DNA from 3 places in the Mesorhizobium sp. M0317 genome. Region 2 is predicted to be linked to each of the others. Evidence: riboswitches for the same ligand, from Rfam matches in the RefSeq annotation. Region 2 holds a riboswitch; each other region holds the start of a gene.
What was found. A riboswitch is a leader RNA that binds a small molecule or an ion and turns the genes downstream of it on or off. The one in region 2 is predicted to bind cobalamin.
Positions count from the first base shown of each region.

Region 1 (5,343 bases), on a different contig from region 2:
TAATATGGTGCCTGGCGACCCGCGGCATCCGGCGGTCACAAGCGGAATTCGCCTGGGGGCGCCAGCAGTGACGTCAATGGGCATGCGCGATGTGGAAATGGTGCAAATTGCTGGCTTCATTGACTCCGTCCTCCAGCGGCCAGACGACGAAGATCTCCATGCCTGCGTGCGAAGAGACGTTGCCGACTTGTGCGCTGCGTTCGAGGTCCCGGGCATCTCCGACAAGTAAGGTGGGCCAAGCAAAATGCCCATACCACATCCAACATCCGAAGCGAGGTATTCATGGCTAGGCAGTTCGTGTTCTCTTCCGAATCGGTTGGCGCGGGGCACCCGGATAAGTTGGCCGACAACATCTCGGATGCCATCCTCGATGCCATCCTCCGCACAGATCCCAAGGCGCGCGTCGCCTGTGAAGCGTTGGTAAAATCAGGGATAGTCGTTCTGGCTGGCGAGATCACCAGCGATGCCCAGGTGGATTACAGCCAAGTTGCGCGCGATACGATTCTCGACATTGGGTACGACGACGAAGCCGTCGGCTTTGACGGCCGGCGTTGCTCCGTCGTTCATGCCCTCACCGAGCAGTCGCCCGACATCAGCCAAGGCGTTGACGAGGGAAGAGGGCAAGACCTCCAGCAGGGAGCGGGAGATCAGGGCCTCATGTTCGGCTACGCATGCCGCGAAACCGATACCCTGATGCCTTTGCCGATCCAGCTCGCTCATCGCTTGACGAAACGGCAGGCGTATGTCCGGAAGGCACAACAGCTTGGCTGGTTGCGTCCTGACATGAAATCCCAAGTCTCAGTGCGCTATGAGGGGTTGCGCCCGGTCGCCCTGGATACCATCGTCGTGTCGACGCAACATGACGAGCAGGTCTCGCAAGAGACTGTCCGCGAGGGCGTCATTGAGGAAATCATAAAGCCTGTCCTGCCGACCCACCTGGAGACGGAAGGCATCAGAATTCTGGTCAACCCGACGGGGCGGTTCGTAGTCGGCGGGCCGCGCGGCGACTGCGGTCTCACTGGACGCAAGATCATCGTCGATTCCTATGGCGGGATGGGTCGTCATGGCGGCGGCGCCTTCTCGGGCAAGGACCCGTCCAAGGTTGACCGCTCGGCTGCCTATGCAGCCCGCTATGTCGCAAAGAACATCGTCGCTAGCGGACTTGCGGACGTGTGCGAGGTGCAGCTTGCTTACGCAATCGGCGTGGCCAGTCCGGTTTCCGTCATGGTCAACACGTTCGGGACAGCCAGGGTTGAGGAAAGCAGGATCGAGCGCCTCATTCTTGAGTTGTTCGATCTCAGACCGAAAGGCATTATCAAGATGCTTGATCTCTTACGCCCTATATATCGCAATACAGCGACCTATGGCCATTTCGGCCGTGAAGAGCCTGATTTCACCTGGGAGAAGACAGACAGGGCGGACGAATTGCGTCGCGAGGCAGGACTCGCCGCCCCGTGAGAGCCGCCGGCGAACGGATCGGCAAGCGGAAAGCCCATTTCCACCGGGCAGACCCGCGCCTGGCAGGCGTGGCGAGAAGCCGGCTCGGGTTTTTTGGCGGAGACATTGATGCCGGATTATGACGTGCTTTGCATCGGCAATGCCATTGTCGACATCATCGCCCAGTGCGACGAGGCATTCCTCGAGATCAACGGCATCATCAAGGGCGCGATGAACCTGATCGACACGCGCCGCGCCGAACTGCTCTACAGCCGCATGGGCCCGGCGATCGAGGCCTCCGGCGGCAGCGCCGGCAATACCGCCGCTGGCGTCGCCAGCTTCGGCGGCCGCGCCGCATTCTTCGGCAAGGTATCGAACGACCCGCTCGGCGAGATCTACGCGCATGACATCCATGCCCAGGGCGTTGCCTTCGACAGCAGGCCGCTCGAGGGCCAGCCGCCGACGGCGCGCTCGATGATCTTCGTCACCCCGGACGGCGAGCGCTCGATGAACACCTATCTCGGCGCCTGCGTCGAGCTTGGCCCTGAGGATGTCGAGGCCGACAAGGCATCCGGCGCCAAGGTTACCTATTTCGAGGGCTATTTGTGGGATCCGCCGCGCGCCAAGGAGGCGATCCGGCAGACGGCGAAGCTCGCACACGAGGCCGGACGCGAAGTGTCGATGACGTTGTCGGATTCGTTCTGCGTCGACCGCTACCGGGACGAGTTCCTCGAGCTGATGCGCTCGGGCACTGTCGACATCGTCTTTGCCAACAGCCACGAGATCAAGTCGCTCTACCAGACAAAATCCTTCGACGAGGCGCTGGCTCAGATCCGCAAGGACTGCAAGATTGCCGCCGTCACCCGTTCCGAAAAAGGCTCGGTGATCGTGCGCGGCGACGAGACCGTGGTCATCGAGGCGACCGCCATCAAGGAGTTGGTCGACACCACCGGCGCCGGCGACCTCTACGCCGCCGGTTTCCTGCATGGCTACACGCAGGGCCGCAACCTCAAGACCTGCGGCGACCTTGGCTCGCTGGCGGCCGGCCTGGTGATCCAGCAGATCGGCCCAAGGCCAAGGCAGAATTTGCGCCGCGAGGCGGAAGGGGCTGGGTTGCTGTAGATGCGCCGGCAACTAACCAGCCGCCCTACTGACGCGATGACCGCAGTGGCGGAACTGTGTCAAAGCTCGCTGATAGCGACAGCCATTCGCTTCGGAGAACTGACCCATGCTGCTGCCGTGAAGCTCGCTGGAGGAGCGGTGCAAGGCGTGCTTGCCATGACGGCATTCACCGTCATCCAGATCGTCACCAGCATTTTCCAGAAGCTCAGCTTGGGGAAGGCCAGTAAGGTTCCTGAGGTAACGGAGAACTCGCGGCGTCCGTCGGACTTGACTTGCGATCACGTCCCACGATGCCGAATGCGGGCAGCAGACTGAATATTTCACAATGCTAGACAAAGGCGTAAAAGCGCGATCACATAACGACATAAACATTTCGTTATGCGTCATTGACAAAAGAGCGAACTGCTGTGATTGTCTGCGTGTCGTGGTTCTCGCGTGCGGCGCTGCCGCAGCGGAGCTAAGAGGGAAGCCGGTGCGATGCCGGCGCTGCCCCCGCAACTGTTAGCGGCGAGCCAACACACGTCACTGAGGCGAATACCCTCAGGAAGACGGGTAGAGGCTATGACCCCGCGAGCCAGGAGACCTGCCACGCGAATTACGTCCACGGGCGGGGTGTCTCGGTGGCCGCTGCAACCCGGCGTTGATGCCGGCCTGCTAGCGCCTTCCTTGTCACCGACGCCCCAATCATCGGGGTATGACATGACTGTCTCTCAGCAAATTCCTGTAGCAACGCTCGGCGTGCCGCGCTTCGGTCGTCGGCGAGAACTGAAATTCGCCCTTGAAAGCTACTGGTCCGGAACATCGTCCGCTGGCGACCTTCTCACGACGTCGAAGGCGCTCCGTGCCGCTAGCTGGGAAGAGCAGCGCGATCGCGGCGTGTCGAAAATCCCGTCGAACGACTTCTCGCTTTACGACCATGTGCTCGACACCGCAGCCATGGTCGGGGCCGTTCCATCCCGTTACGGCTGGAATAGCGGCGAGGTCCCACTTGACATCTACTTCGCAATGGCGCGCGGCAACCAGGGTCAGACGGAGGATTGTGGACACGCTGGTTACCAGGAGGAGGCTCATGGACCTGGTGTAACCGCGATGGAAATGACCAAGTGGTTTGACACCAACTACCACTACATTGTGCCGGAACTCGATGATGATCAGACGTTCGCCCTCTCGTCATCGAAGCCGGTCGATTACTTCCTCGAGGCTAAAGCTCTCGGCATTCACACACGCCCAGTCATCCTTGGACCCATCACCTTCCTCAAGCTGGCGAAATCGCCTGCCGAGGGGTTCGGTCCCATCGCGCTCCTACCGCGGCTGCTGCCGGTTTACGAGCAGCTTCTGGAGAGGCTGAAGCTGTCGGGAGCCGACTGGGTGCAGATCGATGAGCCAGCGCTTGTCCTCGATCTGAACCCGAACGAACGAGCTGCGTTCGAATTCGCCTATGGCCAGCTGTCGAAAGCCGCGCCCGAGCTGAAGATCATGCTGGCTACGTATTTCGGGTCGCTGGGAGACAATCTCGAAACCGCGATTTCTCTGCCCCTGGCCGGCCTGCATATTGATCTCGTGCGCGCTCCCGAGCAGCTGGAAACGGTGGGTCGGCTCGCTCCGAAGGATCTGGTGCTCTCGCTCGGCTTGATCGATGGCCGCAACGTCTGGCGTGCGAACCTGCCCGCCATTCTCGACCGCATCAAACCGATCGTCGCCGGCTGGCCCTTGGACCGCGTCGAGATCGCGCCTTCTTGCTCGATGCTGCATGTGCCGATTGATCTGCGCATGGAGACGGAACTCGACGCGGACATCAGGTCGTGGCTCGCCTTCGCGGCCCAGAAGACCGACGAGCTGGTCTTGCTGGCCCGGGCCCTGTCCCAAGGCAGGGATGCGGTGGCAGGCGCGTTGAAAGCGTCTGCCGAGGCTGCCGCCACGCGCGTGACATCCACGAGGATCCATGACCCGCTTGTTCAGGGGCGGATCGCTAGCATTGAGGACAGCGCGAAGCGACGAGAGAGCGCTTTTGGCGAGCGCTCCAGAGTCCAGGCCGGCTCACTCGGGCTGCCGCCGTTCCCGACGACGACCATCGGGTCCTTCCCGCAGACGCCGCAGGTACGCAAGGCGCGGGCCGCTCATGCGAAGGGCCAGCTGAGCTATGTCGACTATGAGACGTTCCTGAAGAAGGAGATCGAGGCTGCAATTCGCTGGCAGGAAGAGATCGGGCTGGACGTGCTGGTGCATGGTGAGTTCGAGCGAAACGACATGGTACAGCATTTCGGCGAGCAGTTGTCCGGCTTCGCGCTCACCCAGCATGCCTGGGTACAAAGCTATGGGTCGCGCTACGTGCGTCCCCCCATCATTTTCGGCGACGTATCGAGGCGCAATCCGATGACAGTGCGCTGGTGGCAATTCGCCCAGTCGCTTACGGAAAAGCCCGTGAAGGGAATGCTCACAGGCCCAGTCACCATTCTCAACTGGTCTTTTGTTCGCGACGACGTACCCCGCTCCGAAGCCTGCCGCCAGATCGCGCTCGCCATCCGCGACGAAGTGACGGATCTCGAAAGATCCGGCGCAAGGATGGTCCAGATCGATGAGGCCGCGTTTCGCGAAGGATTGCCACTGCGCCAATCTGACTGGAAAGTCTATCTCGACTGGGCTGTCGAATGTTTCCGGATCGCTTCAACGGGTGTAAAGGACGCGACTCAAATTCATACCCACATGTGCTATTCGGAGTTCAACGAGATCATTCACGCGATCGCTGGAATGGATGCGGATGTCATTTCGATTGAGACGTCGCGC
Region 1 covers NZ_JAMYRV010000029.1:9,005-14,347, forward strand. Annotated here, with positions in the region: gene glyA (serine hydroxymethyltransferase) at 1-229, shown strand, start outside; gene metK (methionine adenosyltransferase) at 283-1,458, shown strand; gene NKI88_RS19820 (adenosine kinase) at 1,567-2,559, shown strand; cobalamin riboswitch at 2,968-3,164, shown strand; gene metE (5-methyltetrahydropteroyltriglutamate--homocysteine S-methyltransferase) at 3,259-5,343, shown strand, end outside.
Region 1: linked by a shared signal. The riboswitch ahead of metE (5-methyltetrahydropteroyltriglutamate--homocysteine S-methyltransferase) and the one ahead of NKI88_RS25035 (DUF1636 family protein) in region 2 are both predicted to bind cobalamin.

Region 2 (5,343 bases):
TGTTCGGCGGCGGTGGCGACGCGCTTGGCCAGGTCGTCGGGATTGGCGATCGAGGGGATGTCGACGATGAAGGTGTCGAAATCGTCATGCTCATGATCGAAAGCGCCGTCGTGATGCGACTTGCGGTTCTCGATGTCGTCTTCGACGGCGAGACCGAGGCCAAGCAGCACCGACGGGTCGACCTTGCCATGCGCAGTCGGCACGATTTTTACCGCGCGGGCGGAATGTTCATTGATGATGGCGTTGGCGCGGGCCGAACCGGGGGCGTCCATCAGATCGCTCTTCGACAGGATGATCAAATCGGCGCAGGCGATCTGGTCCTCGAACACTTCTTCGACAGGATCGTCATGGTCGAGCGTCTCGTCCTGAGCGCGCTGTGCCTGCAAAGCGTCCATGTCGTTGGCGACGCGGCCTTCGGCCAGCGCCGGGCCGTCTACCACGGCGATGACACCGTCGACGGTTACCCGGCTCTTCACGCTCGGCCACTGGAACGCCTGGACCAGCGGCTTGGGCAGAGCCAGGCCCGAGGTCTCGATCAGGATGTGGTCAACCTTCGGTGTCAGCGCGAGGATCTTGTCGAGGGCGGGCACGAAATCGTCGGCGACTGTACAGCAGATGCAGCCATTGGCCAGTTCGACGATGTTTTCCTCGGGGCAGGTGTCGATGCCGCAGCCTTTCAGGATTTCCCCGTCGATGCCGATGTCGCCGAACTCGTTGACGATGATGGCGATGCGCTTGCCGCCGGCATTTTCCAGGAGATGGCGGACCAGCGTCGTCTTGCCGGCGCCGAGGAAGCCTGTAACGACAGTGCAGGGAACACGGGAGAGGTTGGCGGCCGGGTTTGAAGCGTTCATCGTCAGTCCTTCAGCATGTCGAGGGGTGGGATGCGGGCAACGAGGCCGCGCTTGAGGCTATCGGGCCGGCCGCGCCACGGGATGAGGCCGTCGGCCGAAGTCGCGAAGAGCTTTGCGCCGGTAACGAGGTCGGCGCCGCTGGTTGCGGTCAGATCGCCGAAGACATAGCTCCAGCAGCCATCGCGCAGGATCGCGGCGCTGAGGCGGCGCTTGCAATTGCCGAGACATTCGGCGGTGCGGACCCGGATATCGCCGGCAGCGGCGCGGCGTGTGTCCTCAGCCAGCAATTCGCCGGCGCGCGGATGGGCGTCGGAACCGGTCTCATCGCGGCAGGAGGCGCAGACGATGACGGTCACGCCGGTCAGGGCGTCGTTGTCCCCGGACGCAATGTCCGCTGTGCCAGCCGAAAAACTGCTGTTCTGGTCCAAAAACCGTGCTCCTTGCCCGGAAACCCGCCAGGCGATCGGATACTTTGTCTCAGACGGCAGGTCTCCTGGCTCGCGGGTCGTCGCCTTGGTTAGCCGCCTTCCCGGTGTTACCCAGTGGCTTTCGGCCTTGGCTCGTCGCTTACAGTTGCGGGGACAGCCGCGGATTTGGGACCGAAATCCCGCACCGCATTCCCTCTTGGCCCTTGCCGTTGCGGGCAGGGGACCGTCTGCAGCGGATTTAGGCTTTTGCGGGCGGCGGTGTCAACGCACGGCTACGACATGGCGATGTCGGCAGGGGCTGTCATGTCCCGGCTTCCGGCAGTGCCAGGATGACCTGTCGGATAGCTTGATAGCCATCGCTATAGTCCCAGTCATGACCGACAGCCAGATTCTGTCCCTCATGCCAAACCGCGTTGTCCAGAAGGACTTCGGCACTAATCAGCGTGCCCTTCAAGCCTGCCAGAAAGGTCCGGACAAAATGGCTTCCGGGGGGTACCGAAGCTGTGAACAGCTTTTCCAGCTTGGCATAGAATGCTGGATAGCCTGGTGTCAGCGAGCATAGCTCGGTTGTGGCCTGGGAAATGACCGGGCCGCTATAGATTTTCCAGCGGGCATCTTTTCGCCAGATCTTCCAACTGGCGCTGCTTCGCTGCCAAAGCTCTATTTCGGCCTGCATGTTCTCGCAGACGTGATCGGCCAGTCCCTCAATGGCCACATGGAAAACACCACGGAGAAACTTTTCAAACGCCTGGTTCAGTTCCTGTTCGCGCGTGTCGCCGAAGCCAGCAAAGGATTCAATGACCGGCTGAACATCAAGCAGCGGAGAAAAAATGTAGATTTCCAGGACCAGCCGGTCAGAACTCGTCTCGAACACCTCAGCCTCAAACCGAAGCTGCTTCGATTGGAGCATGACGTCCCTATCTCTGCGGACTGCATCTATTCCATGCGCAATGAGGGCGCCATGGATCATGTCGAGCACTTTGTCCGATGCCATTGCACAACCTACGAGGCTTATTGAGGCGTCTATGACAGACGCTGCAAGGGTTGGCCATCTCTCTCGCTAGCCAATGCCGGCCCCAAATCGCCGGCGGGCGTCACTTCCATGCGCTCAAGTCCAAGCCAGCCCTGCATCTCCTTTAGTTCCTCAAAAAGCTGTGCGGTGGTCTCAGGCGGTGCGCCTGCTTCGGCGTAGGCGGCGTGGACGCGTAAGACACTCGCAGGCCGGTCGGCCTTGAGATCGACGCGGGCGACGATCCGGTCGCCGAGCAGGAAGGGCAGCACGTAGTAGCCATATTGGCGCTTTTCGGCCGGCGTGTAGATCTCGATGCGGTAGTGGAAATCGAACAGGCGCTCGGTGCGCGAGCGCTCGAAGACCACCGGATCGAAGGGCGCCAGTAGCGCGCGGGCCTCGATCTTTCGCGGCAGACGGGCGTCCTTATAGAGGTAAGCCGGCTTGTCCCAGCCTTCGACGTTTACCGGCAGCAACTCGCCCATCTCAACCAGTTCCTCCAACCGGCCCTTCATGTCGGCTGGCGACAAGCGGAAATAATCGCGCAGGTCACCCGTCGTCGCGATGCCGTGGGCGCGGGCGGAAATGCGCAGCAATTCGCGGTGCGCGTCCTCGGCCGCCGGCACCGGCAGATCGAGGATCGCCTGCGGCAGCACGCGCTCGGGCAGGTCGTAGAAACGCTCGAAGCCACGGCGGTGCGCCGTGGTGATGCGTCCGGCCCAAAACAGCCATTCGAAGGCGTGCTTGGCGTGGCTCCAGCCCCACCAGCCGCCCGAACCTTTCTGGCCCTCCAGTGCCGAAGCGGCAATCGGGCCGCGCTCGGCGACCGCGCGGTAGATCTCTTCGATATAGGCGCCGTGCTCGCGGCCCCATTTGGCGAGGCCCAGATACATTTCGTCGCCGCTTTCAGCGCGCTGCATGCGCCAGCGCATCAGTGGGTAGGTCTCGACCGGCAGGAACGAGGCCTCATGCGCCCAGTATTCGAACACCGTGCGTTTGCGGGTGATTGCGGCATTGTCGAGCAGGGTGAGCGGGTAGGGGCCAAGGCGCGAATAGAGCGGCATATAGTGGGCGCGCACCACGGCGCTGACGGAATCGATCTGCAGCAAGCCGGTGCGCGACAGCACGCGGGCGAGGTGGCGGCGATCGGGCGTGCCGCCCGGGCGCGGATCGAGAAATCCTTGCGCGGCGAGCGCGATGCGCCTGGCCGTCGGGAGTGAGATTTTGTCCTTCGTCAAAGTGTCTTGCCTCGAACCATTTTCCCGACTTTAGCCGGCGATTCCGGTGATGCTAGCAGGCAAATGGCGGGAGATGTGTCAGGAGACAAAAGTGGAGTGAAAGATGAAGGAAATCAAACAGGAGGAGATCGGACCAGTTTTTCCCGGCCTGCCGTCCAGCACTGTCTTTTGAACAAGGTTTGACTTGCTTCGCTGAAAGCCGTGCGCTAACCCTCGCCGCGTTGCAGCAAAGGCACCTAAAACGGTTCAGCGGTTAAACTGTCGCGCTTCCGCATTAGGGTTGGTTGCTGTAATCAAAGTGGATTGGCCGCCAACGGAAAGCCGAGCATGAACGTACTCCTCAGTTCATACCTGCCCATCGTCCTCTTCATCGCCGTGGCTGCGATTGTAGGCCTAGCGCTTATCATCGCGCCGTTCCTGGTGGCTTATCGCAATCCCGATCCGGAAAAGCTTTCCGCCTACGAGTGCGGGTTCAACTCGTTCGACGATGCCCGGATGAAATTCGACATCCGCTTCTACCTGGTGTCGATCCTGTTCATCATCTTCGATCTGGAAGTGGCCTTCCTGTTTCCGTGGGCGGTGTCGTTCTCGAAGATCGGCATGCTCGGTTTCTGGTCGATGATGGTGTTTTTGGCGGTGCTGACCATCGGCTTTGCCTACGAATGGAAAAAAGGAGCGCTGGAATGGGATTGAACGACAGTTCCGGAACGCTCGTCGCGCCGAAGCCCAAAGGCCTGATCGACCCCAATACCGGACGTCCGGTCGGTTCCGACGATCCGTTCTTCCTCGAGATCAACAATGAACTGGCCGACAAGGGTTTTCTGGTCACCTCGACCGAGGCGCTGATCACCTGGGCACGCAGCGGCTCGCTGATGTTCATGACCTTCGGTCTCGCCTGCTGTGCCGTCGAGATGATCCACACCTCGATGCCGCGCTATGATTCTGAAAGGTTTGGCGTGGCTCCTCGCGCGTCGCCGCGCCAGTCCGACATCATGATCGTGGCGGGAACGCTGACCAACAAGATGGCCCCGGCTTTGCGCAAGGTCTACGACCAGATGCCGGAGCCGCGCTACGTCATCTCGATGGGCTCCTGCGCCAATGGCGGCGGCTATTATCACTATTCCTATTCGGTGGTGCGCGGCTGCGACCGCATCGTGCCGGTCGACATCTATGTGCCCGGCTGCCCGCCAAGCGCCGAAGCGCTGCTCTACGGCATTCTTCTCCTGCAGAAGAAGATCCGCCGCACCGGCACGATCGAACGGTAGACCCATGGCCGCATCCCTGAGCGAACTGTCGACCTATCTCGGCGAAAAGCTGCCGGGCCGCGTCACCGATGCGGTGCTGGCCTATGGCGAACTGACGATCTCGGTTGCTACAGACAATCTGATCGAGGTGACAAGCTTCCTGCGTGACGATTCGGGCTGCCAGTTCATTTCGATCATCGATATCTGCGGCGCCGACTACCCGTCGCGCGTCAAGCGTTTCGATGTCGTCTATCATCTGCTGTCGCCGAAGCAGAATTTGCGCATCCGCATCAAGGTGCAGGCCGACGAAGAGACGCTGGTGCCGTCGCTCACCGCTGTCTATCCCGGCGCCGACTGGTATGAGCGCGAAGCCTACGATCTCTATGGCGTGCTGTTCTCCGGCCATCCGGACCTGCGCCGCATCCTCACGGATTACGGCTTCGAGGGCCATCCCCTGCGCAAGGACTTCCCGCTGACAGGTTTCGTCGAGGTGCGCTACGACGACGAAGCCAAGCGCGTGATCTACGAGCCCGTGGAATTGAAGCAGGAATTCCGCAATTTCGATTTTCT
Region 2 covers NZ_JAMYRV010000043.1:55,871-61,213, reverse strand. Annotated here, with positions in the region: gene cobW (cobalamin biosynthesis protein CobW) at 1-854, opposite strand, end outside; gene NKI88_RS25035 (DUF1636 family protein) at 857-1,282, opposite strand; cobalamin riboswitch at 1,321-1,525, opposite strand; gene NKI88_RS25030 (DUF6348 family protein) at 1,584-2,276, opposite strand; gene NKI88_RS25025 (winged helix-turn-helix domain-containing protein) at 2,306-3,529, opposite strand; gene NKI88_RS25020 (NADH-quinone oxidoreductase subunit A) at 3,857-4,222, shown strand; gene NKI88_RS25015 (NuoB/complex I 20 kDa subunit family protein) at 4,213-4,794, shown strand; gene NKI88_RS25010 (NADH-quinone oxidoreductase subunit C) at 4,799-5,343, shown strand, end outside.

Region 3 (5,343 bases), on a different contig from region 2:
AAAGCGAGAAGCGGATCGGCGTCACGGCTTCGACAGGTGCAGCGATGCCGTCCTCGACCGGGGAGGCAAACGGCGCCGGAATTTCCTCCATCACAGGCGCGGCAAAGCTCTCCTGATGGTATTTCGTCATGTCGAAGCCGGCGGCATCCAGCATGCCGCGCACGGCGCGCATGAACGGATCGGGGCCGCAGCAGAAGATTTCGCGCTCGCGGAAATCCGGAGCCAGCAAGGGCAGCCGGATCGCGTCGATGCGCCCCATATGACCGTACCAGCCCTCGCGGCTGGAACGTTCCTCGATCATGAAGCCGAGCGACAGGCCGGGCATATGGCCGCCGAGCAGTTCGAGTTCCTTGCGGAAAATGATCTCTTCGGCACGCCGCGCGCAGTTGACGAAACCGACATCGGTCCATGGCGCGCAGTCGTTCAGCCAGCGCAGCATCGACATCATCGGCGTCACGCCGGAGCCGGCGGAAATGAACAGGTATTTGGCCGCCGGGTGGCTGTGCAACGAGAAGTCGCCGGCCGGTCCGTAGGCCTTGACATGCGAACCGGGCACCAGATGGTCGAACATCCAGCGCGTGCCGATGCTGCCGGCCTGCGCCTTGACCGTCACCGCGATCGAAAACGGCCGCGATGGTGACGACGACAGCGTATAGGTGCGCATCAGCGGCCCGTCCGGTGTCGGCAGTTCCAGCGTCAGGAACTGGCCCGGCTTGTAGCGGAACCAGGTCTGGTTGTCGGAGCGGAAGGTGAAGGTCTTGACGTCAGGCGCCTCGTCGCTGACGCCGATCACTTCCAGCACCTGCAGCCTATCGTTCCACGGCGCCATCTGGTCAAGATGGCGATAGAGCCCAAGATCCGTCATCGCATTCATCCTCCGGTCCTTCCTCGCCTGCTCCAGCTCACGCGACGTTGCGCAGCGCCGGCCGGCCGCCTTCGGCAAGGCGCGGGCCGATGAAGGCCGCGTACCATTCGACGAACTGGATCACGCCGCCCTCATGCAGCTCCGAATAGGGGCCGGGCTCATAGGCCGGCGACAGGATGCCGAAGGCGTTTTCCTCGACGATGCGGCGGTCCTGGTCGTTGGTCTCGGTCCAAACGTGGGTGAGCTCTTCAAGGTTGTAGTCGACGCCCTCGACCGCATCCTTGTGCACCAGCCACTTGGTCGTCACCGCGGTTTGCGTGGCGCTGATCGGCAGCACCCGGAAGGTGACCGCATGGTCGATCAGGATGTGGTTCCAGGTCGTCGGATAGTGGTAGTGCATCAAGGTGCCGATGCGGTCGGCGGCAACAGTGTCGGACAGGTTCTTCGTCACCGCGCGCTTTCCCGACATCGTGTAGCTGACGGCATCGCGCAGCAGCGGCGCGCGGGTGGCGCGGTATTGCCCGGCCGGATCGATGCGGAACTTGCTCGGCAGGCCCGCCGTCTCGCATTTCGCCCAGTGCGCCAGCATCTCCGGATCGCTGTCGGCGCCCTGCACGCCGGTCACCGTCGGCGCTTCGGGGAATGTCTTGCACAGCTCCGGATGATTGCCGGCGCAGTGATAGCATTCGCGGTTGTTTTCCCAGACCAGCTTCCAGTTGCCCTTCTCGATGATGGTGCTCTCGAAGGCGACCTTGGCTTCATTCAGCCGGTGCGGCTTGAGGTAGGGCTCTATCATGGCGCGCATCGGCGCAAAGTCGGCAGGTTCTTTCGCCAGGCAGATGAAGATGTAGCCGCCGACGCTCTCGCAGGCGACGGGCTTCAGGCCGAACTGGCTCTTGTCGAAACCGTCGGCCATCTGGCGGGCAAACAGCAGCCGGCCGTCAAGCTCGTAGGTCCACTGGTGATAGGGGCAGACAAGCTTTGCCGCCATGCCCTTCTCAGTGTTGCAGACACGGCTGCCGCGATGGCGGCAGGAATTGTGAAAGGCGTTGATGTTGCCCTTCTGGTCGCGGACCAGCACCACCGGATAATCGCCGATCTGCACGGTGATATAGCTGCCGGGCTTCGGCAGTTCGCAATCATGGCCGATGAACAGCCAGTCGCGATACCAGATAAGCTCCATGTCGAGCTTGAAATAGTCCGGGTCGGTGTAGAAGGGCTGTTCCAGCGAAAAGCCTTGCTTGCGGCCGTTCAGGAGCCTCAGCATGTCGTTGCGCGTATCCATAGTTCTGTCCTCGTGGTTTAAGGACTGAACTTGGTGGTGATGGAGGAAGGATCGGACGCAGGCCGGCGCGGCGCCGGACATGCACTATCCACCTCTTGACCGCCCACCGCGATCAGTCGAGTCTATGCGTCTCGGGCTGGTTTCCGGGCTCTGGAGTTGTCCTTGCGGACCATCGCGACACCTTCCCAGGCTCTTGCCCAGTGGTCTCCCGTTGCGACTTCAACTCCACCACCGTTGCGGGGGCAGCGCCGGATTCTGACCGGCTTCCCAATTCTCCGCTGCGTCGTCACGAAGCGGCACCTGAGATGCGATCATCTAATCACGGCAGCGATCGCGACGTCGGCATGAAAGCGACATCGTATCCATGCGGCGCGACACGCGCGGCATACGCCCCCCGGCGCCGGTCAAAGAGCTGAGACGTTTCTTGCGACGCCATCATCGCCGTTTCGAATCGCTGCGGATCCAGTTCGATCGGGGGCAAAAAGGGCTCAACGGTATCGAAAAGTTACTATTAGCAATCTCTAATCGAACCGAACGGTTCGTTTCTGTTGACAATGCGTGCAGGACGGTGTGAACGACGGCCCGGAAACCGACACCGGAGCGAACCACTCGGTTCGACATAAGCAACTGAAAACAATGCGATAAATGACCATAGAGGAACTTCCTGGCACAATTTCAAGGTGCAGGACCGTGGTCCACACGGAACAACTTCGTGATTGGAAACCAGCCTATGGCTTTCCCACATCGGGGCTGTCCGAACGACGCGAATTCCTCCCAAGACACGCCGCTAGACGGACAGACAAACTGGAGTACTAAAAATGAAAAAGATCATCCTCACTGCCGCAGCCGTTTTGGCGATCACCGGCAGCGCCTTCGCCGGTAGCGACAATTACGGTTCCAATGGTGCGAACCAGCCAGCCGTCTCGGTCGACAGCTCGTATACGGCTTCCATTCAGAAGCCGGCGCACGCTGACAAGCAGCCTGTCGTTCAGGGCGCCGACCGCGACCTCTACGGCAATCGCTGATCCCGACCAAAGAAGGGCGGCTAACCCGTCGCTCTCGGGATCCCAAAAAATTCAGGAGTATTTGAAATGAAAAAGATCATCCTTGCTGCCGCCGCCGTTTTGGCCATCTCCGGCAGCGCTTTCGCCGGCAGCGACAACTACGGTTCGAACGGCGCCAACCAGCCTGCGATTACGTCGACCGATAGTGGCCATACGGCTTCGGTTGAGAAGTCGGCTCCAGCCGAGCAGGCGCCTGCCCACGGTGCCGACCGTAACCTTTTCGGCCGCTAAAAGCCGGTTTCCAGCACGTGGCGGGCTTATTCGCTGCAGCTGGCGGCATCAGAAAAATTCAGGAGACTAAAATGAAGAAGATCGTTCTCGCCGCCGCAGCCGTTCTGGCTGTTTCGAGCGCTGCCTTTGCCGGCAGCGACAATTATGGCTCCAATGGCGCCAACCAGCCGGCCGCTGCCGTCGACACCACCCGCACTTCGTCGACCGGCACCAACTCGGCGGTCTACAAGCTGCTGAACTCGTCGAACGACCAACAGAAGTTCGTTCCTCAGAGCAGCGACAGGGATCGGTTCGGCAACAACTAACAGCCGAAGCTTAAAAAAAGAGCGGCGGGCCTGGCCCGCCGCGCGTTTTTACTGCCTGTACGACGCAGCTATCTCAAGCCGCCTTCACTTCCACCGGCTTGAGCGAGAAGGAGTGCCCATCGGCGTCGAAGATGTGCAGGTCCCCGGCATCCGCGGTCAGTCGCAGCTTTGCCCCGCGCTTGACCTCGACATTGCCGGGCAGCTTGGTCACCAACGGCAGGTCAGCGCGGCCGATATCGACATAGACAAGCTGCACCTCGCCGAGTTGCTCGACATAGTCCACAACGCCCTCGAAAAGATATTCCGCGCCGGTGGCGGCCGACAGATCCTCCGGCCGCACGCCGAAGCTGACTGCCGCACCCTTTGCTGACGCCGGCGTTGCGATCGGCACCGTTGCCTTGCGGCCGCCGACATGGCTGACGATTGTCGGGTTGCCCGTCCTGTCGATTGTCGCCGGCAGGATGTTCATGGCCGGCGAGCCGATGAACTGGGCAACGAACAGATTGCCGGGCTTCTTGTAGAGGTCCATCGGCGTGCCGACCTGCTCGATATGGCCATCCTTCAGCACGACGATGCGGTCGGCGAGCGTCATCGCTTCTACCTGATCGTGGGTGACGTAGATCATGGTCGTGGCAGGCATCGATTCCTTGAGCTTGGCGATCTCGATGCGGGTCGCGACGCGCAGCGCCGCGTCGAGATTCGACAGCGGCTCGTCGAACAGGAACACTTTCGGATTGCGCACGATGGCGCGACCGATGGCGACACGCTGGCGCTGGCCGCCCGACATCGCCTTGGGCAGGCGGTCGAGATATTTGGTCAGCTGCAGGATTTCGGCGGCCTGCCGCACCCGCTTGTCGATCTCAGCCTTGCTTTCCTTGCCGATCTTCATCGAGAAGGCCATGTTGTCGTAGACGGTCATGTGCGGATAGAGCGCATAGGACTGGAACACCATGGCAATGCCGCGCTTGGAAGGCGGCACGTCGTTCACCACCTCGCCGGCGATCTTCAGCTCGCCGGAGGTGATCTCCTCAAGCCCGGCGATGGACCGCAGCAAGGTCGACTTGCCGCAACCCGACGGGCCGACGAAGACGATGAACTCGCCCGACTTTATGTCGAGGTCGATGCCGTGGAGAATGTGCAGATTGCCGTATGATTTCTTCACCTGTCTCAGCGTGACATCGGCCATAATTTCCTCCCAGTGATTTCCCTAGAGAACCTGGATTTCCTCAAAAAATCCAGTTTCGTCAAAAACTCAGTCGATGCGCCCGAACCAGGCGCCGTAGCCGCCGAGGCGGATGGAACCTGTGCCGGATTGTCCCGAAAAACCGTGCCCGGCCAATGGCAGCAGCGCCTGACCACCGAGATCGACCTCGGCCGGCTTGCTGGCCAGATTGAAGACGCAGACGATCTGCTCATTGCCCTCACGGCGGGTGAAGGCGACGGTGTCGCCCTCGCTTTCGATGAACTCGATGTCGCCTTTGGCCAGGGCCGGATGCTGGCGGCGGAAACCGAGAAAGCGCCGGTAGTGCTCGAGCAGCGAGGCCGCGTCGCCCTGCTGAACATTGACCGCTTGCGACAAGTGCTTGCCCGGCA
Region 3 covers NZ_JAMYRV010000007.1:27,988-33,330, reverse strand. Annotated here, with positions in the region: gene NKI88_RS08210 (FAD-binding oxidoreductase) at 1-865, opposite strand, end outside; gene NKI88_RS08205 (aromatic ring-hydroxylating oxygenase subunit alpha) at 903-2,150, opposite strand; cobalamin riboswitch at 2,268-2,469, opposite strand; gene NKI88_RS08200 (DUF680 domain-containing protein) at 2,969-3,175, shown strand; gene NKI88_RS08195 (DUF680 domain-containing protein) at 3,242-3,445, shown strand; gene NKI88_RS08190 (DUF680 domain-containing protein) at 3,517-3,750, shown strand; gene NKI88_RS08185 (ABC transporter ATP-binding protein) at 3,824-4,936, opposite strand; gene bglA (beta-galactosidase BglA) at 5,003-5,343, opposite strand, start outside.
Region 3: linked by a shared signal. The riboswitch ahead of NKI88_RS08205 (aromatic ring-hydroxylating oxygenase subunit alpha) and the one ahead of NKI88_RS25035 (DUF1636 family protein) in region 2 are both predicted to bind cobalamin.